DNA from 4 places in the Kitasatospora sp. NPDC098652 genome. Region 3 is predicted to be linked to each of the others. Evidence: riboswitches for the same ligand, from Rfam matches in the RefSeq annotation. Region 3 holds a riboswitch; each other region holds the start of a gene.

Region 1 (6,995 bases), on a different contig from region 3:
TGGCGACGATGTCGCCGCCGGCGCAGAAGGCCCGGTCGCCGGCGCCGGTGACGACGACGGTGTCGACCCGCTCGTCCTGCTCCCACGCGTCCAGGGCCTGCGAGACCGTCCGCACCATGCCGTGGGTGAGGGCGTTCAGGGCGGCGGGCCGGTTGAGGACGATCAGCCCGGCCCGGCCCTCCCGCTGGACGAGGACCTCCTCGGTGTCGTTCCCGGTCATCAGGCGGCCCCGGTCAGGCCGCGGGCGACGATGACGCGCATGATCTCGTTGGTCCCTTCCAGGATCTGGTGCACCCGCAGGTCGCGGACGATCTTCTCGATGCCGTACTCGGCGAGGTAGCCGTAGCCGCCGTGCAGTTGGAGCGCCTGGTTGGCGACCTCGAAGCCGGTGTCGGTGGCGTGCCGCTTGGCCATCGCGCACAGCTGCGGTGCCCGCCGGTCGCCCCGGTCCAGGGCGGTCGCCGCGCGCCACACCAGCGCCCTCGCAGCCTCCAACTCCGTCGCCATGTCGGCGAGTCGGAACTGCAGTGCCTGGGCGTGCAGCAGTCGGGCCCCGAACGCCTCACGGTCGGCGAGATGGGCCACCGCACGTTCCAAGGCACTCTGGGCGCCGCCCAGCGAGCAGGCCGCGATCCCCAGCCGGCCGCCGTTGAGGCCGGCCATGGCGATGCGGAAACCCTCGCCCTCCGCCCCGAGCAGGCGGTCGGCGGGCAGCCGGACGCCGTCCAGCAGCACCTGCCGGGTCGGCTGGGCGTTCCAGCCCATCTTGTGCTCGTTCGGACCGAAGGACAGCCCCCGGTCGTCCCGGTCCACGAGGAACGCGGAGACGCCGCCCGGCCCCGGGCCGCCGGTGCGCGCCATCACCACGTACACCTGGGACGTTCCTGCCCCGGAGATGAACTGCTTGACGCCGTCCAGCACCCACTGGTCGCCGGCGCGCACGGCCCGGGTGGTGAGCGCGGCGGCGTCGGAGCCGGCGCCGGGCTCGGTGAGGCAGTAACTGCCCAACTGCTCGGCCGTGCAGAGCGCCGGCAGCCAGCGGGCACGCTGCGCCTCGGTCCCGTAGCGGTCCACCATCCAGCCGACCATGTTGTGGATGGACAGGTAGGCGGCGATCGACGGGCAGCCGGTCGCGAGCGCCTCGAAGGCGACCACCCCGTCCAGTCGGGAGAGTTCCGATCCGCCGACGTCCTCGCGCACGTACACACCGGCCAGGCCCACGTCCGCCGCCTTGCGCAGCACGTCGACCGGGAAGTGCTCGTCCCGGTCCCATGCCACCGCGTGCGGGGCGAGGTGCTCGTCGGCGAAGGCCCGGGTCGCCTCCGCGATGGCGCGCTGGTCGGCCGTCAGGTCACTTGCGTGCACCGTACTCATCCCATCGTCGGCATGGTGAAGCTCGCACCCTCCTTGACCCCGGAGGGCCAGCGCGAGGTGACGGTGCGGGTGCGGGTGTAGAAGCGGATCGAGTCCGGGCCGTGCTGGTTGAGGTCGCCGAAGCCGGAGCGCTTCCAGCCGCCGAAGGTGTGGTACGCGATCGGCACCGGGATCGGCACGTTGACCCCGACCATGCCGGTGTTCACCCGGCGGGCGAAGTCCCGGGCGGTGTCGCCGTCCCGGGTGTAGATGGCCACGCCGTTGCCGAACTCGTGCTCGCTCGGCAGCCGCAGCGCCTCCTCGTAGTCAGCGGCGCGGACCACGGTCAGGACCGGGCCGAAGATCTCCTCCCGGTAGATCCGCATGCCGGGGGTGACCCGGTCGAACAGCGAGGCGCCGAGGAAGTAGCCGTCCTCGTGGCCGGGAAGGCGGAAGTCCCTTCCATCCACGACGAGTTCGGCTCCCTCCCGGACTCCGAGATCCAGGTAGCCGCGGACCCGCGCCAGGGCGTCGCGGCCGACCAGCGGACCGAAGTCGGCCGCCGGGTCGTCCGAGCGGCCGACCTTCAAGGCGGCGATCCGCTCGACCAGCTTCGCCACCAGCGCGTCCGCGGTCTCCTCCCCGACCGGGACGGCGACCGAGATCGCCATGCAGCGTTCGCCGGCCGAGCCGTAGCCGGCGCCGACGAGGGCGTCGGCGGCCTGGTCGAGATCGGCATCCGGCATCACGATCATGTGGTTCTTCGCACCGCCGAAGCACTGGGCGCGCTTGCCGTGCGCTGCCGCGGTCGCGTAGACGTACTGGGCGATCGGGGTCGAGCCGACGAAGCCGAGCGCCTCGACCCGGGGGTCCTCCAGCAGCGTGCCCACGGCCTCCTTGTCGCCGTTGACGACGTTGAGCACGCCCGGGGGAAGCCCCGCTTCGAGGAAGAGCTCGGCCAGGCGCAGCGGCACCGAGGGGTCGCGCTCGGAGGGCTTGAGGACGAAGGCGTTGCCGCAGGCCAGCGCGGGCGCGGCCTTCCAGAGCGGGATCATCGCCGGGAAGTTGAACGGCGTGATGCCCGCGACCACGCCGAGTGGCTGGCGCATCGAGTAGACGTCGATGCCGGTGCCGGCGTTGTCGCTGAACTCGCCCTTCAACAGGTGCGGGATCCCGGCGGCGAACTCCACCACCTCCAGGCCGCGCTGGATGTCGCCGTGGGCGTCGGCCACGGTCTTGCCGTGCTCGGCGGAGAGCAGCCGGGCCAGGTCCTCCTTCTCCTGCTCGACCAGGTGCAGGAAGCGCAGCAGCACCCGCGCCCGCCGCTGCGGGTTCCAGGCGGCCCACTCGGGCTGGGCCTGCGCGGCGTCGGCGATCACCGCCTCGACCTCGGCCCGGTCGGCCAGCGGCACCCGGGCCTGCACCCGGCCGGTGTTGGGGTCGTACACGTCGCCGAACCGGCCGGACGTCCCGGCGACGCGCTTGCCGCCGACGAAATGGGTCAGTTCACGGACCATCGGTTCCTTCTCTCATCGTGGATGGGGAGAGGAGGAATGGAGAGACCGCCGCCACCGTCCGGGCGCACGGTCGTGCGCGCCTACGGCGGTCCGGCGATTGACGTCAGCGTCGGGGGAGCAGGTGTGCCCCGACGGTCAGCACGGCAGGGCAAGGGGCAGCGGAACGGGAAGGGCAGCCCGGAGTCATGCGTGTCGTCTCCATCCTCGTGGAAAACACGGACCACCCGCGGCCGGTATCCTGACTCCCGGATCCACGCCCGCCCCCAGGCCTTCCCGGCTGGCTGCCAGTGGCCGTCATCCACGAGGACGAACTCCCCGGTCACAGTGGCGGGACCGTGCCGGACTCACACCGGCTTCCCTGACACCGCGGACCTGCCATCGACCATATAGTCGGACGTCCTAGTAAGTCCAGAGGCCCGGGGCCCGAGGCGCGAGGCCTGCGGCGCGCCCTGCTGTCGTGACCTCCCCCGCGTCCCCCCGGGTCGCGTGTCAGGCCTGGTCGGAGGCGTCACCGTAGACGTTGTCGGGGCTGACCACCCGGGTGATGGCCCGGCCGAGCAGGGTGCTGGGGTTCTCGCCGTTCGAGGGGATGTCCGTGTTGAGCAGGATCACCATCGTCGCCTTCTGGGCGGGCAGGTAGACCGTCAGGCTCTGGTAGCCGGGCAGGGAGCCCGCGTGGCCGATCCACCCGTGGTTGATGTCGATGCCCAGCCCGTAGGCGTCGCCCGGCGCGCCGGTGGGCTGCGCGTCGAGGCGCTCCGCCTGGGTCTTCGGGGACAGTAGGCCGCCGGTCGCGACGTTCTCCGCCCAGGAGCGCATGTCGTCGAGGTCCGAGATCATCGCGCCGGCTGCCCAGCCCCAGCTCGGGTTGAAGTCCGTGGCGTCCGCCACCGTGCCGTCCGGCGTCATGTCGGTGTAGCCGTGGGCGTGCGGCAGCGGGAACTCCGCCGCCACCGGCAGGAAGGTGTGGTCCAGACCGCTCGGCCGCGTGATCAGGTCCCGGATCACGTCCCGCAAGGGGCGGTGGGTGACCTTCTCGACGACCAGGCCGAGCAGCACGGTGTTGGTGTTGGAGTAGTCGAACTGCGTGCCGGGCGGGAACTGGTTGGGATGCTCGAAAGCGATGTCGAGCAGCTCGTTCGGCGACCACTGGCGATGCGGCTCGGTCGTCAGCAGGTGCTGGAAACCCGCGTCCTTGCTGTAGGCGAACAGGCCGCTGCGCATGTCCGCGAGCTGACGCAGCGTGATGTGCTCTCCGTCGGGCACCCCGTCGACGTACCCGGAGATCGGGTCGTCCAGGCCGACCTCGCCGCGGTCGACGAGCTGGAGCAGCGCGGTGACGGTGAAGGTCTTGGTCTCGCTGCCGATCCGCATGTTGAGGTCGGTTCGCATCGGGGCGCAGTCGCTCGTGTCCGCGACGCCGAAGGCCCGTACGTAGCGCGGCTGTCCGGGCTTCCAGACGCCCACGATCACGCCGGGGACACCGGCGTCGGCGGCCGTCTGCCGGATCACCCGGTCCAGCTTCGCCGCGGTCGCTTCCCAGGACTGCGACGCGGCGGCCGGTTCCCTGGGGACCGGTACGGCCGCCGCGGGCGCGGCGATCGCGGGCAGGGAGGCTGCCAGGCAGGCAGAGATGGTCGTCACGGTGCGCAGCAGGGCAGATCGGCCCGTTCGGATAGGCATACGCCCCTGGATAGGTCGTTCCAGGCTTCTGCCCGCGGCACCGCACCGGCCCCCTGCGGACATTCATCCGAATGCCGTCGGGATCCCCGTGCATCGGGATCGCGGTGCGTCGGGATCGCCGTGCAGCGGACCCCGACGGTGTCAGCGCGTGATGCGGTCGATCACCAAGCGCTCGAAGAGGTCCTCGGGCAGTTCGTCCTGGTACTGCTCGACCGAGCGATGCGCCGCGGCCGGGTCGCCGTGCCAGCGGCTGATGACGTCCTCGTTGAAGTCGATCAGCCGACGCACGTCGTCCGGGGTCAGCTCGGGGTGGAACTGGCATCCGAAGACCCGCTCGCCGTAGCTCAGCGCCTGGACGGAGGTGTGCTCGTTGCGGTACTCGATCCGCACGCCGTGCACTTCCTCGATCTGCGGACTGATCGCCTGGTAGTGGAACGACGGCACGACGCCGACGCCCCGGCGGTCGCCGACCCGGTTCACCTCGGTCAGGCCGACCTCGATGCCCGAGGTGTCGATGATCGAACCCGGACGCAACGCCTCGGCGATCAGCTGCGAGCCCAGGCACACGCCGACCACCGCGGGGCCGGTGTCGCCGTCACGCCCGTTCGCGTCGGCGACGAGTTCCCCCATCAGCTTGACGGTCGCGCGCATCCACGCGGCGTCGGAGTGCACCGAGGTCTGGCCTCCGGTGAACACGTACGCCAAGGCCGGCTGTTGCCGTCGCGCGGTCAGCTCGGCCGCCTCGGTCACCAGGTCCAGGCGGCCGCAGCTCAGGCCGGCCCGGGTCAGCCGCTGCTCGATCCGGTCGGCGTAGTCGAGACCGTCGTAGATCAGCCCGTCCGCGACGCAGATCTGCACGTCCACCGGCACGATCCCCACCCCTCTTACTCGAAGAACCTCGACCACAGGTTGAGGGCCGAGTCGACGCACTGGACGAAGCTCAGGATAGCCACGATCGTCACTGCGAGGTTGACCTTCGTCACCCGGCGCAGCTGGTCGTGCTCCAGTTTGCGTTCCACCGCGCGCCGCGCCATGTCGAGCAGGGTGTCGGTGCGCTCGCGCACCTTTTCGGTCTCCCACGCCTCCAGGACACTGTCGCGCAGCTTGAGCACGTGGAAGTCGTAGCTGAACGTGGGCCGCACCAGCGCCTGGTAGTCGGCGCGCAGCCGTCGTTCCAGCGAGATGAGCAGTTCGGGGTCCTCGTTCAGTGCCATTTCGCGGACGATCCGTTCCGCGGCACTGGCGGAGCGTTCGAGCCGGGCGTAGTGCACGTTCAACTGACCGAGAAGGTGCTCGAGTTGGTCGAGCGTCTCGCCGGGGCCGTCCCGGGAGGCCAGCAGGAAGAAGGCGTATCCGGGGTAGAAGAACTCCTGCGGCCACGTCGATTCGGAGGGGATCGGTGCGGCGGAGCGGGGGTAGATCAGGTGCCGCAGCGCATCGGAGAGGGTCGCCCGGCCGGGTGCCGGGTGGGTGGTCCAGCCCGCGTAGGTGAGGTTGAAGTAGGGCAGGACCGTGGGACACGGCGGCCCCTGTCGGCACCGGTCGGACATCGCGGTGAGGGCCGGCAGCAGCTCGTCCCTGATACGCGTGGTCAGGTCGTCGCGGCCCTTCGGCCCGAAGCCGTCGATGAGCTGCTCCCGCTGCCTCCCGGTCCACCCCTCGACGACGCGCATGTGCACGGCCACCGACCCGTAGCCGTCCGGGAACAGGATGCCGGTGACATGCAGCTCCACCGGTAGCGCCGTCGTCTCCCGCACGATCGCCGTCAGCCGCGCGTCGAACTCCTCCGACCCGGCGAAGTGGGTGAGCAGGTCGACCGGCGGATTGCCGAAGGTGAGCGAGCCGCGCAGGAACTGGTCCAGGGACCGGTGCACCAGCGTGAGGCGCCCCTGCGGATCGAGTCGGCCGTCCGCCGGAACTGCGAAGTCCGGAGAGTCCGCGAGCGAGACCGGCCCGGGGAAGAAGGGCCCGGTCAGCAGGAGCAGGGCGTCGCCGCAGAAGTCGACGCCCGGCTCCGCAGGCGGCGGCGCGGCAGGCTCACGCGGATGCGGTATCAGCACTCCGCCCGGTAGTCCGGCCTTGTCCGGGACAGGTCCAGCGCCGTCCATGCGACCGCCCCCCAACGAATCGGGCATCTCCAGCCTTTGCCGACTTCCGAGCTCCCCGTGACAGGCGTCCGGCGCACCGTCCTGTTCGGAGCTCCGCTTCCGATTCACCCTGGCAGGCTGCCCCCGACGGCGAACACGCACATCAGTCTGCGCGGGGAGTTCTGACAGCGCATCCGGCTCGACGCAAGAAGGCGCCGGGATTCCGGTTCGCGGGTCGGAACCCCTCCGCTCCGCTCCGGGCGCCCTTCCCCCCGCGAGCGCCCCGGCGCATGCTGATGCCGGGCCGGACAACGGCGTCCCGCCCGCGGAGGGGGGCCGGTATGGACTACGAGGA
Region 2 (6,995 bases), on a different contig from region 3:
CGCCGCCGCGGGCCTCCGGGCGGACGTAGAGGTCCTCCAGGTAGATCCCGTGGGTGCCGCGCCAGGTCGAGAAGTTGAGGAACCAGAGCGCGAAGCCGACCGGCTCGCCGGTGGCCGGGTCCTCCGCGATCAGGCCGAACAGCGCCGGGGCGGCGCCGAACAGGGCCTCGCGCAGCTGCTCCTCCGTGGCCACCGCCTCCTGGGGGGCCTTCTCGTACTCCGCGAGTTCGCGGATCATGGCCAGGATGACGGGGACGTCGGTGACTACGGCGGTGCGGATCATGCCGCGAGCCTACTGCGCGGGCCCCGCCCGGGCCCAGGGCCGACCGGTCGGTGGACGGTTCAGCGGGCCGGGACGGTCCGCAGGAACTCGGCCAGGGTGCTGATCGCGGCCGGGTTGCGCGGGCTCTCGACCAGGTCGGCGTAGTCCATGACGAAGATCCGGTCGTTCCTGATCGCGGCGACGTTCGCCAGCGGCGGGAAGGACTTGAGGAACTTCCGCTTCTCCTCGGCGCCCGGGGTCCCGTAGTCGTTGATCACGATCACCTCGGGGTCGCGCTGGACCACGCTCTCCCAGCCGGCGGTGACCCAGGTGTCCGCGAGGTCGCCCATGATGTTGGCCCCGCCGGCCTTCGCGATGATCTCGTTCGCGGCGGCGAACTTCCCGGCGGTGTACGGCTTGTCCTGCCCGCTGTCGTACAGGAAGACGGACGGGCGGCGCTCCGGCCGCGGCACGGCGGCGATGGTGGCCCTGGACTCGGCGATCAGCCGGTCGGCGCGGTCCTTGACGTCGAAGATCGCGCCCAGGTTGGCCAGGTCGGTGTAGAGCGCCTCCAGCGGATCCATCACCCCGCGCTCGGAGCCCTTGCCGCTGCGGCAGGACTCGCTGAGCACGTAGGAGTCCACGCCGAGCGCCTTGAACGCCTGCGGGGTGACCCCGCTGCCCTCGTCGAAGCCGTAGTGCCAGCCGGCGAACACCAGGTCGGCCTTGGCGTCCAGGGCGATCTCCTTGGTGAGCACCTTCTTGGACAGCCAGGCGGTCTGCTGGTAGCCGTCCTTCCAGGCCACCTTGTCGACCTTCCCCTTGTCGTCGGGCATCACGTAGCCGGCCATCCGGTCGGCGAGGCCGAGGGAGAGCATCAGTTCGGTGATGTTGACGTCGTTGGTCACCACCCGGGCGGGCTGCTGCGCGAAGGTGAGCTGCTCGCCGCAGTTCGTCACGGTCACCGGGTAGTGGGCGGAGGCGGTGGTGGCGCCCGGGCCGGGGGCGATCTCGGCGCCGCAGGCGGTCAGCCCGAGGGTGAGCAGGGCGGTGGTGGCAACGGTCTTGGTGCGCATACGAGTTCCTCGGGGATTCGCGGGTCGGCTCGGGGATTCGCGGGGGTTCAGACGAGACGGTCGAACAGCAGCTGGAGGGCGCCGGTCGCGGGGTGGCGGACGGGGGTGGCCCGGACGCCGAACACCTCGGCCAGCAGCTCGGGGCGGAGCACCTCGTGGGGCTCACCGGCGGCGACGATCCGGCCGGCTTCCAGCACGTACAGCCGGTCGCAGTGGGCCGCCGCCAGGTTGAGGTCGTGCAGGGCGGTGAGCACCGTCGGCCCGGCCTCGCGGGCGAGCGCCAGCACCTCCAACTGGTGTGCGATGTCAAGGTGGTTGGTGGGCTCGTCCAGCACCAGCAGGCGCGGTTCCTGGACGAGGGCGCGGGCGATCAGCACCCGCTGCTTCTCGCCGCCGGACAGGCTGGGGAAGGCGCGTTCGGCGAGGTGGTCGGCCCGGACCCGGCGCAGCGCGGCGGCGCAGCGTTCCCGGTCCCCGGCGGTCGGGCCGGCGGCGAATCCGCGCCGGTGCGGCAGCCGGCCCATGGCGACCACCTCGGCCACCGTGAACTCGAACTCGGCGGGGTGCTCCTGGGTCAGCGCGGCCACCCGGCGGGCGGTGTCGCGGGCGGTGAGCGCGTGCAGGTCGTCGCCGGCCAGCCGGACGGTCCCACCGGCCGGGCGCAGCACCCGGTAGACGCAGCGCAGCAGGGTCGACTTGCCGCTGCCGTTCGGGCCGATCAGCCCGACCACCTGCCCGGCGGCGGCCGCCAGGCTCACCTCGTGGACCAGCCGGGCGCCGGCCAGTTCCACCGAGACGCCGTCGACGCGCAGGTCCTCGGCGCCGGTCGAAGGGGTCGGGCCCGTCTTCGCCGTCATCGCCGGCCTCCGAAGGCCTGGCCGCGGCGGCGCATCATCAGCAGGAAGGCGGGCACCCCGAGCACCGCGGTGAACACTCCGACGGGCAGTTCGGCGGGCGCCAGCAGGGTGCGGGAGGCGATGTCCACCCAGACCAGCAGCAGCGCGCCGGCGAGCGGCGCGATCACCAGCACCCGGCGGTGCCCGGCGCCGACCAGCATCCGGGCCAGGTGCGGCATCAGCAGTCCGACGAAGCCGATCGCCCCGCTGACGGCGACCACGGTGCCGGTGACGGCGGCGGTGACCACGAACAGTTCCCGGCGCAGCCGGTCCGGGTCGACGCCGAGCGAGGCGGAGGTCTCGTCGCCCATCGCGAGCGCGTCCAACCGCCCGGCGGCGCAGGCCAGGTAGGCCAGTCCGGCCAGTACGGTGCCGGCCGCGATCGGCACCGAGCCCCAGGTGGCGCCGCCGAGGCTGCCGAGCAGCCACATCATGGCGTCCCGGGCGGCCTCGGCGTGGTCGGCGGAGAAGACCATCAGGGTGGTCACGGCGGAGAAGCCGTAGGAGAGCGCGGTGCCGGTGAGCACCAGCCGCAGCGGGGTGAGCCCGTACGCGGTGCGGGCGGCGAGGTAGACCAGCGCCATGGCGAGCAGCGCGGAGCCGAACGCGGAGACCGAGATCGCCCACACCCCGAGCGAGGCGAAGGCGCCGAGCAGCAGGACGGCGTTGGCGCCGACGGCGGCGCCGGAGGAGATGCCGAGCACGAAGGGGTCGGCGAGGGCGTTGCGCACCAGGGCCTGGACGGCGACCCCGGTGGCGGCCAGCCCGCCGCCGACCACGGCGGCCAGCAGGGTGCGCGGCAGCCGGAGCTCCCAGACGATCGCGTACGCCGCCGCGTCGTTCGCGTCCAGCCGTCCGCCGGTCAGCCCGGCGCCCAACAGCCGCAGGACGCCCGGGAGTTCGATCCCGGAGGCGCCGAGCGCGACTCCGCAGACCAGCGAGAGCAGCAGGGCGGCGGCGAGGCCGAGGGCGAGCGGGAGGGTCGGTATTCGGCGAACGGGGTCACTCACGTGCGGGCGCGCCTTGCCTCGGGCCGCGGGTGTGCCGGGGCGGGCGCCGGTCGGGGGCGGGCCCGGGCGCCTTCCCCTCGCAGTCCACGGCGAGTTGTCGGGAGTTCAGCGGCCGGGGGCGATCGGGCTGGCCCGGCCCCGGGACCGCGGGCCGTGCTCACCGTTGCGGGTCAGCGCCGGATTCGCACCGGACTTCCCCCTCGGACGCCCTGGCAGCATAACAGCCACTCAGGGCAGGCAACCCTTACCGGGATCCGTTCCCGGGGTGGCAGGCCTGGGAGACCCGGACCGGCCCGGGAAACGCACGACCGCCCCCGTCCGACGGTGCGGACGGGGGCGGCCGGGTGGCGACGCGTCAGGCTCAGGCCTGCTTGGTCTCCCAGAAGATCTTGTCGACCTCGGCGATCAGGTCCAGCAGGGCCTGGCCGGTGGCCGGGTCGGTGGACGCCTTGGCGGCCGAGGCGGCCTTCAGGGTGTCGTTGATCAGCTGGTGCAGCTGCGGGTACTTCTCGAAGTGCGGGGCCTTGAAGTAGTCGCTCCACAGCACCGAGATGTGGTGCTTGACGGCCTCGGCGCGCTGCTCCTTGATGATGATGGCGCGGGCGCGGAAGTGCGGGTCCTCGTTGGCCTGGTACTTCTCCTGGGTGGCCTTGACCGACTCGGCCTCCAGCTTGGCCTGGGCCGGGTCGTAGACACCGCACGGCAGGTCGCAGTGGGCGTGAGCAGTGGCACGCGGTGCAAACAGACGAGAGAACATGGGAGTCCTTCCTTAGATCGTCTTCCCGCGCCCGAGATTACCCTTCCGGCCTCCGGGTTTCGCGGCCGGGCGGTGGGCCTAGGGCAAAAGACGGACCCGGAACCGGGGTAATCCGGACATCGAACGGACCTGTGACCGGGGTCGTCCGGACATCGAACGGATGACGGTCCGTACGGCAGACTGGGGGCGGTCGGTCCCCCGGAGGAGGAGCCATGACGCGGAGCACGGAGCCGCAGGGCGGCGGGCCGGGCGGCGCGGTGCCGTTCGGGCTGGTGGACGTCTCGGGCCCGTCGATGGTCCCGACCCTGCGCGAGGGCGACCAGCTGCTGGTCCGCTACGGCGCGCCGATCCGGCCCGGTGCGGTGGTGCTGTTCCGGCACCCGTTCCAGCAGGACCTGCTGGTGGTGAAGCGGGCCGCCGAGCGCCGTCCGAAGGGCTGGTGGCTGCTGTCCGACAACCGTCCGGTGGACAGCGACAGCCGCAGCTACGGCCCGGTCCCGGACGAGCTGGTGCTCGGCCGGGTGCTGCTGCGGCTGCGGCCGAGCCCGGCCTGGCTGGCGCCGGGCCGGGGACTGGAGCGGCTGCTGCTCGGCCCCCGGCTGGCCCGGGTGCCGGGCCTGGCCCGCCGGTTCGGGGTCTTCGTCGACGAGCCCTGAGGCCGCCGCTACGTCCCGGCGGTGTGCGCCGCCTCGGCCTCCTGGCGCTTGCGGGCCCGGTACGCGGCGACGTTGGCGCGGGTCGCGCAGCGGTCGGAGCAGTAGCGGCGGGAGCGGTTGGTCGAGGTGTCCAGGTAGGCGTTGCGGCACGGCGCGGCCTGGCAGATGCCGAGCCGGTCGGCGCCCAGCTCGGTGAGGTGCACGGCCAGGCCCATGCAGGCGACGGCGCTGAAGTGCGCCGTGGCGGTGGGCGAGTTGTCGGCCAGGTGCAGGTGCCAGCGCGGCCGGCCGGCGTCGTCCAGGTAGTCGTGCCCGGAGACCAGCGGGCTGACGGGGTACTCCATCAGCAGGCTGTTCAGCAGGTCGACGGACCGGATCTCGTCCCCCTCGGCGGCGGCCTCGAACACCCCGCGCAGCCTGGTCCGCACCGCCCGCAGCCGGGGCACGTCGGACTCGTCGGCCAGCGCGGCGGCGCGGGAGGAGTCGGAGAACAGGGCGCGTACGGCGTCCACCGAGGTCAGCGTGTCGGTGCCGCGCTCGGGTTCCTCGGTGTTCACCAGCCGAACGGCGAGATCGGCGTACGAGGCGAGCTCCACGGCGGTCCTTCCAGTGGTTGCGGTAACGGGCCCGGACCGTTGCGGTAACGGGCTGGGCGCTTCCAGCCTATTACCCGGCCGGGGAAAACGTCGGCGCCCGGCAGGAAGTCGTCTGCCGGGCGCCGGGCGTACGGGCTCAGAGCACCTTGGAGAGGAAGGCCCTGGTGCGCTCGTGCTGGGGGTTGGTGAGCACCTCGCGGGGGTTGCCGGACTCGACCACCACACCGCCGTCCATGAACACCAGCGCGTCGCCGACCTCGCGGGCGAAGCCCATCTCGTGGGTCACGACCACCATCGTCATGCCCTCCTCGGCCAGGCCGCGCATGACGTCCAGGACGTCGCCGACCAGCTCCGGGTCGAGCGCCGAGGTGGGCTCGTCGAAGAGCATCAGCTTGGGCTTCATGGCCAGCGCGCGGGCGATCGCCACGCGCTGCTGCTGGCCGCCGGACAGCTGCGAGGGGTAGTTCTTCGCCTTGTCGGCCAGACCGACCCGCTCCAGCAGGGCCATCGCGCGCTCCCGGGCCTCGGCCCGGCTCTCGCCCTTGACCTGGACCGGCGCCTCGATGACGTTCTCCATGGCGGTCATGTGCGGGAACAGGTTGAAGCGCTGGAAGACCATGCCGATGTCGCGCCGCTTGAGGGCGACCTCGCGGTCCTTGAGCTCGTGGAGCTTGTCGCCCTTCTGCCGGTAGCCGACCAGTTCGCCGTCCACCCAGAGGCGGCCGCCGTTGATCTTCTCCAGGTGGTTGATGCACCGCAGGAAGGTCGACTTGCCGGAGCCGGACGGGCCGATCAGGCAGAACACCTCGCCCTGCTTGACCTCCAGGTCGATGCCCTTGAGCACCTCGACCAGGCCGTAGGACTTGTGCACGTTCTCGGCCCGGACCATCGGCTCGCCGGTGGGCGCGGAGTCGGTGGGGGTCTTGCTCAGATCGGTCATACGTGACCACCTCCCTCGAGCCCCGGGACGACGTCGGCGGTGGTCTTCGGGGCGGGCTTCCCGGCGAACAGGCCCCGCAGTCGCTGCAGCGGGGTGGGCGGGAGGGTTCGGTTGGAACCTCGGGCGTAGTGGCGCTCGATGTAGTACTGACCGATGGTCAGCACCGAGGTGAAGAACAGGTACCAGAGGCTGACCACGATCAGCAGCGGGATGTTCTGGTAGTTCCGGGAGTAGATGACCTGGCCGGCCCGGAAGATCTCCTCCAGGGAGATCACGGAGACCAGCGAGGTGGTCTTGAGCATCGAGATGGTCTCGTTGCCGGTCGGCGGGATGATCACCCGCATGGCCTGCGGCAGGACGATCCGCCGCATGGTCTGGAACCGGCTCATCCCGAGCGCGTGGGCGGCCTCGGTCTGGCCCTCGTCGACCGACTGGATGCCGCCGCGGACGATCTCCGCCATGTAGGCGGCCTCGTTGAGGCCGAGGCCCAGCAGCGCGGCGACGAAGGTCGGGATCAGGACGTTGGTCTCGCCGGACCAGAACTCCGGACCCCACGGGACGCCGATCGACAGCTTGGCCCAGATCAGGCCGAGGAAGTTCCAGAACACCAGCTGCACCAGGACCGGGGTGCCGCGGAAGACCCAGATGTAGACCCAGGCGGTGCCGGCCAGCAGCGGGTTCGGGGAGAGCCGCATCACCGCGAGGATGATGCCGCCGACCACACCCATGAGCATGGAGAGGGCGGTCAGCTCCAGCGTCACGAGCAGCCCGTGCATGATGCTGTCGTGGAACAGGTACTGCC
Region 3 (6,995 bases):
GGTGCCCGACCTGCCAGGCGGCCTGAGGAGGATTCAGGCGCCACGGGCCGCCCGACGCCGTAGGCTGGGCCCGGCTGGTCGGAGGGAGCGGACGGGTGGACGGCTACGAGGTGTCCAACAGCTTGTCGGGCGCGGTGGTGCACGGCAACGTGATCCAGGGCGGGAACGTCACGGTCCAGCTGCAGGACAGCCTCCGGACGCCGCATCAGGTCCGGCCGTCCCGGGACTTCTTCGTCAACCGGGAGCGAGAGCTCGCCACCCTCGTGGCGGCGATCGGCCGGGTCGAGGAGCGCAGGCCCCGGATCGTGGCGTTCACCGGGCTCGGTGGGGTCGGGAAGACGGAGCTGATCGCCCATTTCGTGTCGCGGCACGGCAGCCTCTTCCCCGGTGGGGACCTCTACGCCGATCTCGCGGCGTACCGCCATCTCGGCGGGGTCGACCTCAGCGAGGTGCTGGCCGGGTTCCTCCGGGAGTTCGGGGTGGCGGACGTCCCCGGCACCCTGCCGGAGCGGGCGGCGCGGTTCCGGACGATCACGGCCGAGCGCCGGGTGCTCGTGTTCCTGGACAACGTCGAGCACGCGGCCGAGGTCAGGGGGCTGCTGCCGGCCGGTGGCCTGGTGGTCGTCGCAGGCCGCCGACGGCTGCCGGGGCTGAGACTGGACGGCGCCGAGGTGCTCCAGCTCGATCCGCTCAGTCCGGCGGCCGGCGTGGAACTGGTGCGCTGCTGGCTCGGCCCGGGCCGGGGCACCGACCAGGAGGTCGCCGAGCTGGTCGGGTTCTGCGACGGCCTGCCGCTGGCCCTGAACGCGATGGGCTACCAACTGCTGGACGGCGAGCTGGAGATCGACCAGGCTCTGGCCGAACTCTCGGACCCGGCGCACCGGTTGGTGTCGCTGGACAACGAGGAGGGCGGGATCGACAGGATGCTCGACCCGGTGGTCCGGCGACTCTCCCCGCACGCCAAGGCGCTCTACCACCTGGTGGGCGTCAACCCGGGGCCGTTCGTTTCGGCGGAGTTGGCCGAGGCGGCCGGGATCGACCGGGCTTCGGAAGGGTTGCGTGAGCTGCGTTCCGCGCACCTGCTGGACGATGTCGTCGACGACGGCCCGGGACGGCGCTTCCGCGCTCACGACCTGGTCCGGCTGCACGCGCGTGGGTGCGCCCGCGAGCTGCCCGAGCGCCTCGACCTGCTGGCCCGGACCGTCGGGTACTTCCGTGGCCGGGCCGCGCTGGCGGACACCCTGGTGCTCGGGGACCGTTTCCGGCTCCAGGAGCGCAGCGGTGAGGGGCTGCCCGGGTTCACCGACAAGAAGAGCGCGCTCGGGTGGCTGCGGGCCGAGCGGGCCGATCTGCGGGAGGTCGTCCGTGCGGCGGCGGAGCAGGGTTGGCACGGCGAGGTCTGGCGGCTGTGCGAGTCGCTCTGGGCCCTCTACCACAGCGACAAGAACTACGGGGACTGGATCGAGACCCACCGGCTCGGCGTGGAGTCGGCGCAGTGGGACAACCGCCCGGACGCGGTGATCCGCATGCGCAACCAACTCGCGCGGGCGCATTACGAGTTGAAGGAGTACCCGCTGGCCGTCGAGCAGGTCGCGATGGCGTCGGAGATCCTGCCGCTCGTCGACGAGCCGCGGCTGAGCGGCGTGCTGTACGAGACCGACGGTCTGCTCTGTCTGGCCGACGGGCGTCCGGAGCGTGCGGTGGAGCGGTTCGTCCTGGCCAGGGAGGCCAACGAGGGCGATCCGCACGGCGAGGTCGTGCAGGACTACAACATCGCCCAGGCCCTGATCGCGGCCGGGCGGGCGGCCGAGGCGATCGGTGTGCTGGACGGGGCGGCGGCGACCGCCGAGCGCACCGACGACGAGCCGATGCTGATGCGGCTGCCGCTGGTGCGGGCCCGTGCGTACCGCGGCCTGGGGGACCTGGAGTCGGCCGTCCGGTGCGCGGAGGAGTGCGTGCGACGGGCGGCGGAGCTCGGCCAGCTCGCCAAGGAGCGGGAGGCGCACCGACTGCTGCTCTCGCTCGCGGAGGAGCTCGGGGACGCCACGCTCGCGGCGCGCAGCCGGGCTTGGTTGGGAGAGCCGGAGGCCTAGGGCGTGTCTGACAATTCCCGCCGGGCGCGCGACGCCGGGGCACGCACCTCGCCGCGTTGTCGTCAGTCGCCGATGCTCCGCATGGACTCCCTCCTCCGCCTTGCGATGCACGCACCCCAACGCCGCGCGCTGATCCGACGCGAATTGTCAGACACGCCCTAGGCGGGCCGTGCCGGGAAGGGCACCTGGGTCTAGGCCGGCCGTGCTGTGAAGGCCACCCGGGTCAGGTGGGTTCCGGTGCGGATGGTGAGGCCGTGGTCGGGCAGCAGGGCCGGCTCGCCGCCGTCGGCGAGCCACAGGACGAGCGCGGAGCCCAGCAGGAGCGGGTCCAGGAGCGGTTCGGTGGTGCCCCAGGCTTCCTCGGCCTGTGCCTCCAGGAGCAGGCCGTCGGGCAGCCGGACCAGATGGCGGGCCTCACCGAGGGCGGCCACCAGCACGCCGGCGCTCGGCCAGTCGGCCGAGGCCTCGGCGAGCCAGTGCTCGGCGGGCCGTTCGGCCCGGATCGTGGTGCGGGCCAGGACCTCCGCCGTGAACTTCAGTTCTCGGACGGGTTCCTCGGTGCTCGCGACGTGGAAGCCACGGGGGCGGTGGTGCTCGGGGACGACGATCGGGAACCGGCGGAGGCTGACCTCGCTGCCCCGGCATTCGCCCTCGACGTCGTAGGCCGTCGGCGACTCGGCGGGTAGCGGGACGGGTGCCGGGTAGGGCGGCAGGTCCGGGGCCTTGGCCGGCCGGTCGACGGCCGGCAGGAAGTCGTGCAGCAGGGTGGCCAGGAGCTCGCCGGAACGACCGCGTCGGCCGAGCGAGCGGTCGGTGATCGACTGCAGTGAGGCCGGATCGTGTTTCGCCATGGCCTGTTCGATCTGGGCCAGCAGGTCGCTGTGCGGATCGAGCGCGGGTGCGGCCTGGCCGAAGGCGTAGGTGGGGGACCGCGGGTCGAGTTCGGCGGCGCCGCTGGTGACGAGCAGGGTCGGGTGCCGCAGGGCCGCACCGTAGAAGGAGACCGAGCCGTGGTCGCCGATCAGGCAGTCGGCGGCGACGACGGTGGCCTGCCAGCCCTGGTGCGGTGGGATGAGCCGCAGGCCGGAGCGGGTGGCGGCGGCGAGGATCGCCTCCGGGTCGTGCTTGGCCCAGATGTTGGGGTGCAGGATCACCGCCACGGTGTACTCGTCGGCCGGGAGCTGGGCGATGAGCGAGGACGGGAGGTCGAGGGCGTGGGCGAATAACGAGTGTTCGCTCCAGGTGGAGTTGACCACGACCAGGCGCCGTCCGTCGACGGCGCCGAGCGCTGCGCGGTAGCGGTCCCGGGAGTCCGCGCTGTGCTGCATCCGGTCGTGGCAGAGGTCGCCGACCTCCCGGGCGCGGGGGAGGGCCTCGGGGCACCAGTCCGCCAGCCGGCCGAACTGTTCGGAGTGGGTGAGGCCGACGACGCTGGGGAACACCCGCCGCCGGTAGGTGAGTTCCCGCCGGGAGAGGCCGGCGGCGCTGACCGGGTCGCCGGTGGACTCGGTGACCAGCCGGTTGTACCCGGCGCCGTGCGGGAGGACGACGAGCGGCGCGTGCAGCCGGTGCATGGAGGCGTGGACGGCGCAGGCGACGGCAAGGTCGAACTCGTACCGGACGGCCTCCTTCCAGGGCAGCACGGTGATGTTGCCGGGCAGGGTGCGGAGGTAGTCGTCGAGTCCGGTGGCGAACTCCGAGCCGGGGTTGACGGTGATGTAGAACCTGATGCCGTCCTGACCACGCAGCAGCATGAGCACGTCGAGAACCCGGGTGGCCGAGGTGAGCGTGCGGGCGACGGCGAGGACGCGCGCCGTGACCGGTCGGGAATCCCAGCGTGAGTCGTCGGGCCAAGGCCGAGGCCGGAGGCGAATCAGCACACGAAGATCGTACTCATCCCCCCGCGCCCCCGGCGTGGTTTGCCGAGTGTCGGTCAGCCCGCCGCCGCGGCGGGCTCCTCGTGGTCGGCGGCGGCGCATTCGTCGAGGAGGGGGCGCATGGCGTCGTCCACGAGCCGGTAGCGCACCACGCGTCCGTCCTTGTCTCCGGTGACCACTCCCGCCGTGCGGAGCAGCCGCAGGGCCTGGGAGACGGCCGGGTCGCGCATGCCGGTGGCGACCGCCAGGTCGCTGACGGCGAGCGGCCCGGCCCGGTGGAGGGCGAGCAGCAGGGCGAGCCGGCCGGGGTCGGCGAGCAGGGAGAACCGCTCGGCCCAGGACCGGACGTGCTCGGTGTCACCGATGGCGGCGATGGCTTCGCAGACCCGGTGTCCGTCGATGGTGCGGTGGCCCGCGCGGTCGGCCGGTACGAGATGCATGCGGACATTCTGGCAGCTCACGACCTGTGATCCTGGACACCTGCACAGGTGCGCAACCTTGCGAGGGTGCGGTCCTGCCCCTACGGTGTTCCCCGCCGTGGTGCTCGGGAATACCGGTGACGGACCTTCGACAGGTCCTGCTCCGGAGCGGCCCTCGCCACTGTGATCGGGGGAGAGAAGTCCGGACCCACATGCCACTGGGCGCTTCGTGCGCCTGGGAAGGCGGGTCCGGAAGCCCCGTAAGCCAGGAGACCGGCCACGGCATCTCACGAAGTCATTCCACGAGGTGCTGGAGCGTGATCCGAAGATGACCCTGCCCGAAACCGCCGCGCCCGCCGAGGCGGACCCCGCCCCCTCCGTACTGCCCACCTTCCGGTGGAAGCGCGAGGACACCGTCCGTACCGCCGGGCTGATGGGGGTGATCCTGGCCATGCACGTGGTGGCCTTCGGGACCCTCATCTTCCTGGTCGCGCCGCACAACTACGCCGTCGGCACCCAGGTCTTCGGGGTGGGCCTGGGCATCACCGCCTACACCCTCGGCATGCGGCACGCCTTCGACGCCGACCACATCGCGGTGATCGACAACACCACCCGCAAGCTGATGGCGGACGGCAAGCGGCCGGTCTCGGTCGGGTTCTGGTTCGCCCTCGGCCACTCCTCGATGGTGGTCATCATGGCCGCCCTGGTGGCGGGCGGTGCCCAGCTGGCGAACACCCTGATGGACGACGACTCGGCCACCCACAAGTGGCTCGGGGTGGTCGGCACCACGGCCTCCGGCGCCTTCCTCTACCTGATCGGCGCGCTCAACCTGGCGGCGCTGCTCGGCATCCTCAAGGTGTTCCGCTCGATGCGGGCCGGGCAGTTCGACGAGTCGGAGCTGGAGGCGCACCTCGACTCGCGCGGCTTCATGGCCCGGATCCTGAACCGGGCTACCCGCTCGATCACCCGGCCCGGGCAGATGTTCCCGGTCGGCATGGTGCTGGGCCTGGGCTTCGACACCGCGACCGAGGTCACCCTGATGGTGATGGCCGGTTCGGGCGCGGCGGCCGGGCTGCCCTGGTACGCGATCGTCTGCCTGCCGCTGCTGTTCGCGGCCGGGATGAGCCTGTTCGACACCCTGGACGGGACGTTCATGAACTTCGCGTACCAGTGGGCCTTCTCCAACCCGGTGCGCAAGGTGTACTACAACCTGACCATCACCGGGCTGTCGATCGCGGTGGCCTTCATCATCGGCACCATCGAACTGGTCGGCGTGCTGCACGAGAAGCTCGACCTGACCGACCCGGTGACCGGGTTCATCGCGGACATCTCGCTGGACAACGTCGGCTACGCGATCGCCGGGCTGTTCGTGGTGGTGTGGGCGATCGCCATCGGGTACTGGAAGCTGGCGGGCGTCGAGAAGCGCTGGACTCCCGCGCAGCAGCAGCAGTAGCGGTCGGGGTCACGCTGCCGCGAGCAGCAGCGTGCCCGCCACGGCGAGCCCGGCGCCGACCACCTGGACCGGGCGCAGCCGCTCCTTCAACACCCCGCGCGCCAGCAGCGCGGTGACCACCGGGTAGAGCGAGGCCAGTACGGCGGCCACCGCCGCCGAGCCGCCGTGCGAGGCCGTCGCGTAGGCGGCGTTGCCGGCCACGTCGAGCAGCCCCACGGCGGTGAGCAGCGGCAGCCGGGCGCGCAGCCCGGGCAGCAGTCCGCCGCCGGCGGTGCCACGCAGCGAGTACACGCCACGCAGCGAGTACAGCAGCGCGGCGCCGCCGACCGCGATGTTGACCAGCCGCTGGACGCACAGCACCAGCAGCAGCCCGCCGCCGGCCGAGGCCTGGGCGAGCAGGGACATGTTGGCGCCGAAGCCGAAGGCGGCGGCCAGGGTGAGCAGCAGGGCGGTACGGGCGGCGGCCGGTCCGCCGCGTTCGGGCCCGCCGGCCAGCACCACGCCGGCCACCGCCACCGCGATCCCGGCCAGCTGCGCCGGGCCGGGCCGCTCGCCGAGCGCGAGCCCGAGGCCGACCGGGACGGCGACGCCCACGGTGGCCAGCGGGGAGACCACGCCCATCGGGCCGAGGGCGAGCGCCCGGTAGAAGGCGAGCATCGCGAACGGGCCGATCACCCCGGCGGCGACGGCGTACCAGAGGGCCGGGGAGGCGTCGGCCCAGCCGCCGGTGGCCAGCACCGCGAGTACCAGTACGGCGGCGGCCGTGGCCTGGGAGACGACCACGACGGCGAGCGCGGGCAGTCGGCGGGTGAGGATGCCGCCGCCGAAGTCGCCGAGGCCGGTGAGCAGGCTGGCGGCGAGGGCGAGCAGGGCGGTCACCGGAGCGCCCCGGGGCTCACGGCGTGCGGGGTCGAGGCCCGGGGGGCCGGGGCGCGGGGGATCGAGGACAGCACAATGCACTCCGAAGTACAGTCGGATGGACTTGTTGCCGGAACGGCAGCGTAGTGCACAAAACTGAACTCGGCCGAACACTATTCTGTACTTCTCGTACGGTGAGACACCGGAGGACTGCCCGCGTGCCGGACCCCGACCTGGTCTCCAGGGCCCTCGCCCGGAACCTCAAGCGGCTGCGCACCGAGCGCGGCCACACCCT
Region 4 (6,995 bases), on a different contig from region 3:
GCTGGCGCGGCCCGAGCCCGGGATGAACGAGGTCCTGGTGAAGGTGCACGCGGCCGGGGTGAACCCGGTGGACTGGAAGACCAGGGCCAGCGGGGCGCTCATCGAGTGGGGCGAGGTGCCGGTGGTCGGCTGGGACGTCTCCGGCACGGTGGAGGCCGTCGGCCCCGGGGTGAGCAACCACCGCCCCGGCGACGAGGTCTACGGGATGCCGCTGTTCCCGCGCCAGGCGGGCGGGTACGCCGAGTACGTCGTCGCCCCGGCCCGGCACCTCGTTCCGAAGCCGGCCGGACTGACGCACGTGGAGGCGGCGGCGCTGCCGCTGGCCGGGCTGACCGCCTGGCAGGCCCTGGTCGACGCCGCCGACGTGCGTCCCGGCGAGCGGGTGCTGGTGCACGCGGCGGCCGGTGGCGTCGGCCACCTGGCGGTCCAGATCGCGAAGGCGCGCGGCGCGTACGTCATCGGCACGGCCAGCGCGGGCAAGCACGACCTGCTGCGCGAACTGGGTGCGGACGAGGTGGTCGACTACCGTGCGGTCCGCTTCGAGGAGGCCGTGTCCGAGGTGGACGTGGTGCTCGACGGGCTCGGCGGCGAGACCGCCGAGCGTTCCCTGCAGGTGCTGCGTCCCGGCGGCCGGCTGATCACCCTGCCCGGCCCGGGCGACGTCCCGGCGGCGCGGGACGGCGTCAGCGCGAGCTGGGTCCTGGTCGAGCCCGACCACCTGGGCCTGCGCGAGCTCACCGCCCTGGCCGAGCGGGGCGCGCTGCGGCCCGTGGTCGAGGCCGTCCTCCCGCTCGACCAGGCGGCGAAGGCCCATGAGCTCGGCGAGCAGGGCCGCACCACCGGCAAGATCGTCCTGACCGTCGTCTGACGGCCCTCGGCCTCGGCGGCTTCGTGGCGGACGGCCTCCAGGCCGGTCTCGGCGCCAGGCAGGCCGGTCGAGCGCTACGCCTCCGGCCCGTACGCGCCGAGGCCCTGGCAGACCAGGCCGTCGCGGAAGGTGAGCACCTCCGCGACGGCCCGGCCGCGCTCGTTGCGGTAGTTGATGACGAGGGTGTCCACGGAGGCCCGGACGTCCTCGACGGTGAAGTGCAGGTCGGGCAGGTGCTGGAGGCCCTTCGACCAGTAGACGCGCAGGGCCTCCTTGCCGCGCACCTCGCCGGACGGGTCGCCGATCAGCTCGACGATCCGGGGCGAGGCGAAGACGACGTCCTCGGTGAAGTGGGCGAGGATGCGCTCCAGGTCGTGGGAGTTCCAGGCGGCGGCCCAGTCCTGGGCGAAGCGGGTGGCGAAGTCGTGGTCCATGGCCCGGAGGCTACGACAACCGGCCCTCCCCCGCCCGCCGTTCCGCGATTCGGTCACGCCCCCTGGGCCAGCAGCGGCACCCGTACCTGGTTGAACCCGTAGTAGACGGCCAGCAGTCCGTGGACGGCGAGGGCCGCCGGGGCGGAGAGAAAGGCCAGCGCGACGGTGAGCGGGTAGACCACCAGCCCCAGTTCGAACCGCCACCGGGCCGCCCGGGCGGCCGGCACGTCCACCCGCTCGTCGAAGCACCGGCCGGTGCGCGTGACGTGGTTCCAGAAGGCGGAGAACAGCGCCGACTGGCCGACCATCACCGCGCCGTACACGGCCGCCGCGACGTTCGCCGCCGAGCCGTTGCGCAGGTTCTGCGCGACCACGGCGGTCGGGAACGGCAGCACCGAGATCAGCATGAGCAGCAGCAGGTTGAGGAACATCAGGGTGCGGTCGACCCGCGCGAGGTGGACGAACAGGGTGTGGTGGTTCACCCAGACCACGCCGATCACCAGGAAACTCACCACGTACGCGAAGTACGACGGCCACTGCGCCCCGAGCGCCCGCCACAGCTCCGCCGCCCCGTGCGCCTGAGGGATCTTGATCTCCAGCACCAGCAGGGTGATCGCGATCGCGAACACCCCGTCGCTGAACGCCTCGATCCGGCCCGTGTCCCTGGTCTCCACCGGCAGAGCATCTCAGCCGGGCGGCCGCACCGCGCCGCGCAACGCGCCAGGACACCGATCCGCCCCGGTGCATGGAAGGGCGATTACGGGGCAAACGCAGACGAACAGGCGGTGGCACCACGCCACCGACGGACGACGGACCACGGACCACGGGAGGACCGCATGGGCAGCCTGTCGAACAAGGCGCAGGAACTGGCCGGGAAGGCCAAGGAGAAGGCCGGGGACGCGATCGGCGACCAGAAGCTCAAGGGCGAGGGCCAGGCCGATCAGGTCGAGTCGAAGGTCAAGCAGGCCGCGGACGACGTCAAGGACGCCGCGCGCGGCGCCGCCGACCGGGTCGAGGGCGCCCTCGGGCGCGACCGCTGACGGCGGCACCCGACGGCGGACACGAGCCTGACAGGCGGACACGAAGAGACGAAGGGGAAGGGGAACGACATGGCACTGCTCCTGTTCATCCTGCTCATCGCGGTGGTGTTCGGCTTCGTGGGTGTCCTGGTGAAGGGGCTGCTGTGGCTGCTCCTGATCGGGATCGTCCTCTTCGTGGGCGGCCTGGTGTTCGGCGGCCTGCGACTCGGCAGCCGCCGGGCCGGGAGGTAGCACGGGCCGACCGGGGCGAGGCCGGGACCGGGGCCGGGACCGGGGCCGGGGCCAGGGTCGACCGGTCGGCCCCGGCCCGCCGCCGCCGCCGGAAGTCCTGACCCTGAATCACCGACCCCAGGCGCGACACCGCCCCCGCGCGGGGGCGGGCCCGGCAGTCGTGCGCCGGGCCCGCCCCCCCGAACTCTCGTGGTCAGCCCGTGAGTTCGGCCCGCAGGCGGCGGGCGGCGCCGACCAGGCTCTCCAGCGAGGCGCGGGTCTCGGGCCAGCCGCGGGTCTTGAGGCCGCAGTCGGGGTTGACCCAGAGCCGCTCGGCCGGGATCGCCGCGAGACCGGCCCGGAGCAGCTCGACGGCCTCCTCGGTGCTCGGCACGCGCGGGGAGTGGATGTCCCAGACGCCCGGGCCGACCTCGCGCGGGTACCCGGCGGCGGCCAGCTCCCCGGCGACCTCCATGTGCGAGCGGGCGGCCTCCAGGGAGATGACGTCGGCGTCGAGGTCGTCGATCGCGGTCATGATCGCGCCGAACTCGGCGTAGCACATGTGGGTGTGCACCTGGGTGTCGGCGCGCACGCCCGAGGTGGCCAGCCGGAAGGCCTCGGTGGCCCAGTCCAGGTAGGCCGGGCGGCCGGCGGCGCGCAGCGGCAGGGTCTCGCGCAGGGCCGGTTCGTCGACCTGGACGACGGCGGCGCCGGCCGCCTCCAGGTCGGTGACCTCGTCGCGCAGGGCGAGGGCGACCTGCCGGGCGGTCTCGGCGAGCGGCTGGTCGTCGCGGACGAAGGACCAGGCGAGCATGGTGACCGGGCCGGTCAGCATGCCCTTGACCGGACGGTCGGTCAGGTCCTGGGCGTAGCGGAACCAGTCGACCGTCATCGGGTGCGGGCGGGAGATGTCCCCGGCCAGCACCGGCGGCCGGACGTAGCGGGTGCCGTAGGACTGCACCCAGCCGTGCCGGGTGGCCAGGTAGCCGGTGAGCTGCTCGGCGAAGTACTGGACCATGTCGTTGCGCTCGGGCTCGCCGTGCACCAGGACGTCCAGCCCGGCCTTCTCCTGGTAGGCGATGACCTCGCGGACCTCCGCCGCCATCCGCTCCCGGTACGCGGCGGCGTCGATCCGCCCGGCGGTCAGGTCGGCGCGGGCGACGCGCAGTTCGGTGGTCTGCGGGAAGGAGCCGATGGTGGTGGTCGGCAGCAGCGGCAGTGCGAGCCGGGCCCGCTGGGCCTCGGCCCGTACGGGGTAGGGCTGGGCGCGCCGGGCGTCGCCCGGGGTGACGGCCGCGGTGCGGGCGCGGACGGCCGGGTCCCGGGTGATCGGCGAGGTGGCGCGGGAGGCCAGGTCGGCGCGGTTGGCGGCGAGTTCGGCGGTGATCGCGCCGGTGCCCTCGCGCAGGGCGCGGGCCAGCAGGGCGGCCTCGGTGGCCTTCTGCTTGGCGAAGGCCAGCCAGCGGGCGATCTGCGGGTCGATGTCGCGTTCGAGGGTGGCGTCGATCGGCACGTGCAGCAGCGAGCAGGACGGCGCGACGTCGACCCGGTCGGCGAGCCCGAGCAGGGTGGCCAGGGTGGCCAGCGAAGCGCCCAGGTCGTTGATCCAGATGTTGCGCCCGTCGATCACCCCGGCGACCAGGCGCTTGCCGGGCAGCCCGCCGACGGCGGCGAGGTCCTCCAGGTTGGCGGCGGCCGGCCCGGTGAAGTCCAGCGCCAGGCCCTCCACCGGGGCCTTGGCCAGCACCGCCAGGGCGTCGCCGAGGCGGTCGAAGTAGCTCGCCACCAGCAGCTTCGGCCGGTCGGTCCGCGCGCCCAGCTCACGGTAGGCCCGGGCGGCCGCGTTCAGCTCGGCCGGGGTCCGGTCCTGGACGAGCGCGGGCTCGTCCAACTGCACCCACTGCGCGCCCGCGGCCCGGAGTGCCGTGAGCAGCTCCTCGTAGACGGGCAGCAGCCGGTCCAGCAGGGTGATCGGCTGGAAGTCGGGGGCCACCCCGGGCGCCGGCTTGGCGAGCAGCAGGTAAGTGACCGGCCCGACCAGCACCGGACGGGCGTCATGGCCGAGCGCGAGGGCCTCCTCGAACTCGGCCACGGCCTTGGCCGGGTTCGCGGCGAAGGCGGTGTCCGGTCCCAACTCCGGGACGAGGTAGTGGTAGTTGGTGTCGAACCATTTGGTCATCTCCAGCGGAGCGACGTCCTGGTTGCCGCGCGCCATGGCGAAGTAGCCGTCCAGCGGGTCGGCGTCGACCGCCTCCCGGTGCCGCGGCGGGATCGCGCCGACCGCCACGGTGGTGTCCAGCACGTGGTCGTAGAGCGAGAAGTCGCCGGTCGGGACCTCCTCGATGCCGGAGTCGGCGAGCTGCTGCCAGTTCCCCCGGCGCAGGTCGGCGGCGGTGGCCAGCAGTGCCTCGGCGGTGACGGCGCCCTTCCAGTAGCCCTCGATCGCCTTCTTCAACTCCCGGCCCCGGCCCTGCCGGGGGTAGCCGTGGGCGGTGGCGAGGGTCGCCGCGGCTGCGGACTTCGTGGTCAAGGGACTCTCCTTCGCGAGTCTGATTCCTCAAGTGCCCGGCGACGGGGGCGAGGACGCGAAGGGACGACAGACCGGGCGACCGCCCGCACACGGGTACGGCTCCGCCTGGTGTGGTCGCCGACCCGCCCTCGAGGTCACCGGATGGCCGGGCGCGAACGGTCGCGCCCGGGCAGTGGCAGGTCTTCGGACTCGCGGGCCCGCCCGTCCTCGTCGAGGACCGGCACCTACTGGCCGTCGCTTCCCAGACCCGACCCGGGCCCAGTGCGTATGACGGCGGTCGTTCCCACTCACCGCTGCGGGGCAGTCCCGGACTGGCCTGTTGAAAGGCGTCACCGGGTTCCCTCTTACGACGCCCCGCCTGGCGGACGGGGCGAACCAGCTGCACCTGTCACCCTACGTCCGGCCCGCCGGTTTCCGGCCGGAGAACCGCGCAATCGTCCGCATGATGAGACGGCGCCGGCCGCCGAGCGGGGCGCGCGGATCATTCCGCACTCCGGGTGCGACGTTCACGAAGTGGTGACGATGGGTAGTCGAAGGAGTGCCGAGAGCAGCCGAGTTGGGGGGTGGTCCAGGGAGCGACGATGCGGGAACACGAGGAGAGCGGTGCGCGGGCCGGGACGGCCGGGCCGGACGGTTCGCGGGTGCCGTCGCAGGGCGGACCGGGCGCGGCCGAGGAGGCCGATCCCGGCTCCGGAAGACCGCCCCGGGCGGTGGGTGGCGCGGTCCGCTGGCCGGAGCAGATGCTGCCGCTGCTGCGTTCCCCGAACTCCGCCCACCCGGCGGCCGGGCACGGCGAGGAGGAGGACGAGGGTGCGGCCGAGCCGGGGCCCGCCGCGGTCGCCGCCGTGCTCGGACTGGCGCTGCTGGTGGGCGAGTTGATGCTGATCTGTGGCGAGGGCGCCGAGGACGTCGAGGCGGCGATGCTCGCCGTGGCGCGCACCTACCGGGTCCGCCCCTGCGACCCCCAGGTCGCCTTCACCCGGGTCGCGATCTCCTACCGGCCCGGCCACGGCGACCCGCCGGTGACGGCCGAACGCTTCGTCCGCCGCCCCACCGGGGACTACTCCGGGCTGGCCGCGCTGTTCCGGCTGGTCACCGAGATCACCGCGGGCGGTCTCGCCGTGGACGACGCCCACCGGCGGCTGCGCGCCGTGCGCCGGCACTGCCGCCACTACCCGGCCTGGGTCCTGGTCCTCTCCTCCGGCCTGCTGGCCGGCGCCGCCACCCTGCTGGTCGGCGGCCGGGCCGACGCCCGGGCCTGGCTGGTGTTCGTGAGCGCCGTGGTCACCACGGTGGTGGGCGGCGTGCTGGCCGACCGGGTCGAACGGCACGACCTGCCGGAGTTCTACCGGATCGCGGCGGCCGCGACCCCGGCCGCGGTGGTCGGCATCCTGATGTCCTTCAACCAGCTGCAGCTGCGCGGCTCGGTGGTGATCACCGGCGGACTGTACGCGCTGCTGCCCGGCTGGCCGATGGTCGCGGCCGTGCAGGACGGCCTCGCGGGCTTCTACCTCACCGCCGCCGCACGGCTGTTGGAGGTGCTGTACCTACTGGCGGGCGTGGTCGTCGGGGTGATGACCGTGCTCTACATCGGGGTCAACAACGGCGCGGACCTGGCGGCCGAGAGCGGCCCGGCCGCCACCTCCAACCCGCCGCTGCAACTCGCGGCCGCCGTCCTGCTCGCGCTGACCTTCGCGGTGCTGCTCAACACCGAGCCGACCACCCTGCCGGCCGTCCTGGTCAACAGCGCGGCGGGCTGGACCACGTACTCCGTGCTGGCCGACGCCGGCACGGAGCCGATCGTGGCCACCGGCCTGGCCGCCGTCCTGGTCGGCCTGTCCGGCCAGCTGATGGCCCGTTACCGGGGCGGCTCGGTGCTGCCGTACGTCACCGCGGCCCTGGGGTCGCTGCTG

The links. Region 3 has a riboswitch for cobalamin ahead of ACIQWA_RS23395 (HoxN/HupN/NixA family nickel/cobalt transporter). Riboswitches for the same ligand answer to the same signal wherever they lie in the genome.
Region 1: linked by a shared signal. The riboswitch ahead of ACIQWA_RS39380 (CoA-acylating methylmalonate-semialdehyde dehydrogenase) and the one ahead of ACIQWA_RS23395 (HoxN/HupN/NixA family nickel/cobalt transporter) in region 3 are both predicted to bind cobalamin.
Region 2: linked by a shared signal. The riboswitch ahead of ACIQWA_RS12175 (FecCD family ABC transporter permease) and the one ahead of ACIQWA_RS23395 (HoxN/HupN/NixA family nickel/cobalt transporter) in region 3 are both predicted to bind cobalamin.
Region 4: linked by a shared signal. The riboswitch ahead of metE (5-methyltetrahydropteroyltriglutamate--homocysteine S-methyltransferase) and the one ahead of ACIQWA_RS23395 (HoxN/HupN/NixA family nickel/cobalt transporter) in region 3 are both predicted to bind cobalamin.

What each region holds. Positions count from the first base shown of each region.
Region 1 is NZ_JBIWAQ010000040.1:19,418-26,412, reverse strand. Features, by position in the region: gene ACIQWA_RS39390 (enoyl-CoA hydratase/isomerase family protein) at 1-220, opposite strand, end outside; gene ACIQWA_RS39385 (acyl-CoA dehydrogenase family protein) at 220-1,374, opposite strand; gene ACIQWA_RS39380 (CoA-acylating methylmalonate-semialdehyde dehydrogenase) at 1,371-2,870, opposite strand; cobalamin riboswitch at 3,081-3,272, opposite strand; gene ACIQWA_RS39375 (serine hydrolase domain-containing protein) at 3,360-4,553, opposite strand; gene ACIQWA_RS39370 (type 1 glutamine amidotransferase) at 4,695-5,417, opposite strand; gene ACIQWA_RS39365 (hypothetical protein) at 5,438-6,613, opposite strand; gene ACIQWA_RS39360 (glutaminase) at 6,982-6,995, shown strand, end outside.
Region 2 is NZ_JBIWAQ010000004.1:318,549-325,543, reverse strand. Features, by position in the region: gene ACIQWA_RS12190 (GNAT family N-acetyltransferase) at 1-283, opposite strand, end outside; gene ACIQWA_RS12185 (ABC transporter substrate-binding protein) at 343-1,338, opposite strand; gene ACIQWA_RS12180 (ABC transporter ATP-binding protein) at 1,386-2,195, opposite strand; gene ACIQWA_RS12175 (FecCD family ABC transporter permease) at 2,192-3,244, opposite strand; cobalamin riboswitch at 3,340-3,485, opposite strand; gene sodN (superoxide dismutase, Ni) at 3,606-4,001, opposite strand; gene sodX (nickel-type superoxide dismutase maturation protease) at 4,214-4,657, shown strand; gene ACIQWA_RS12160 (CGNR zinc finger domain-containing protein) at 4,666-5,253, opposite strand; gene ACIQWA_RS12155 (amino acid ABC transporter ATP-binding protein) at 5,390-6,193, opposite strand; gene ACIQWA_RS12150 (amino acid ABC transporter permease) at 6,190-6,995, opposite strand, start outside.
Region 3 is NZ_JBIWAQ010000011.1:41,098-48,092, reverse strand. Features, by position in the region: gene ACIQWA_RS23415 (Fpg/Nei family DNA glycosylase) at 1-26, shown strand, start outside; gene ACIQWA_RS23410 (regulator) at 96-2,093, shown strand; gene ACIQWA_RS23405 (hypothetical protein) at 2,285-3,847, opposite strand; gene ACIQWA_RS23400 (metalloregulator ArsR/SmtB family transcription factor) at 4,027-4,410, opposite strand; cobalamin riboswitch at 4,492-4,686, shown strand; gene ACIQWA_RS23395 (HoxN/HupN/NixA family nickel/cobalt transporter) at 4,718-5,842, shown strand; gene ACIQWA_RS23390 (EamA family transporter) at 5,852-6,721, opposite strand; gene ACIQWA_RS23385 (XRE family transcriptional regulator) at 6,919-6,995, shown strand, end outside.
Region 4 is NZ_JBIWAQ010000001.1:117,117-124,111, forward strand. Features, by position in the region: gene ACIQWA_RS00460 (NADP-dependent oxidoreductase) at 1-868, shown strand, start outside; gene ACIQWA_RS00465 (nuclear transport factor 2 family protein) at 943-1,302, opposite strand; gene ACIQWA_RS00470 (TMEM175 family protein) at 1,356-1,976, opposite strand; gene ACIQWA_RS00475 (CsbD family protein) at 2,139-2,342, shown strand; gene ACIQWA_RS00480 (hypothetical protein) at 2,412-2,573, shown strand; gene metE (5-methyltetrahydropteroyltriglutamate--homocysteine S-methyltransferase) at 2,767-5,082, opposite strand; cobalamin riboswitch at 5,260-5,429, opposite strand; gene ACIQWA_RS00490 (threonine/serine exporter ThrE family protein) at 5,664-6,995, shown strand, end outside.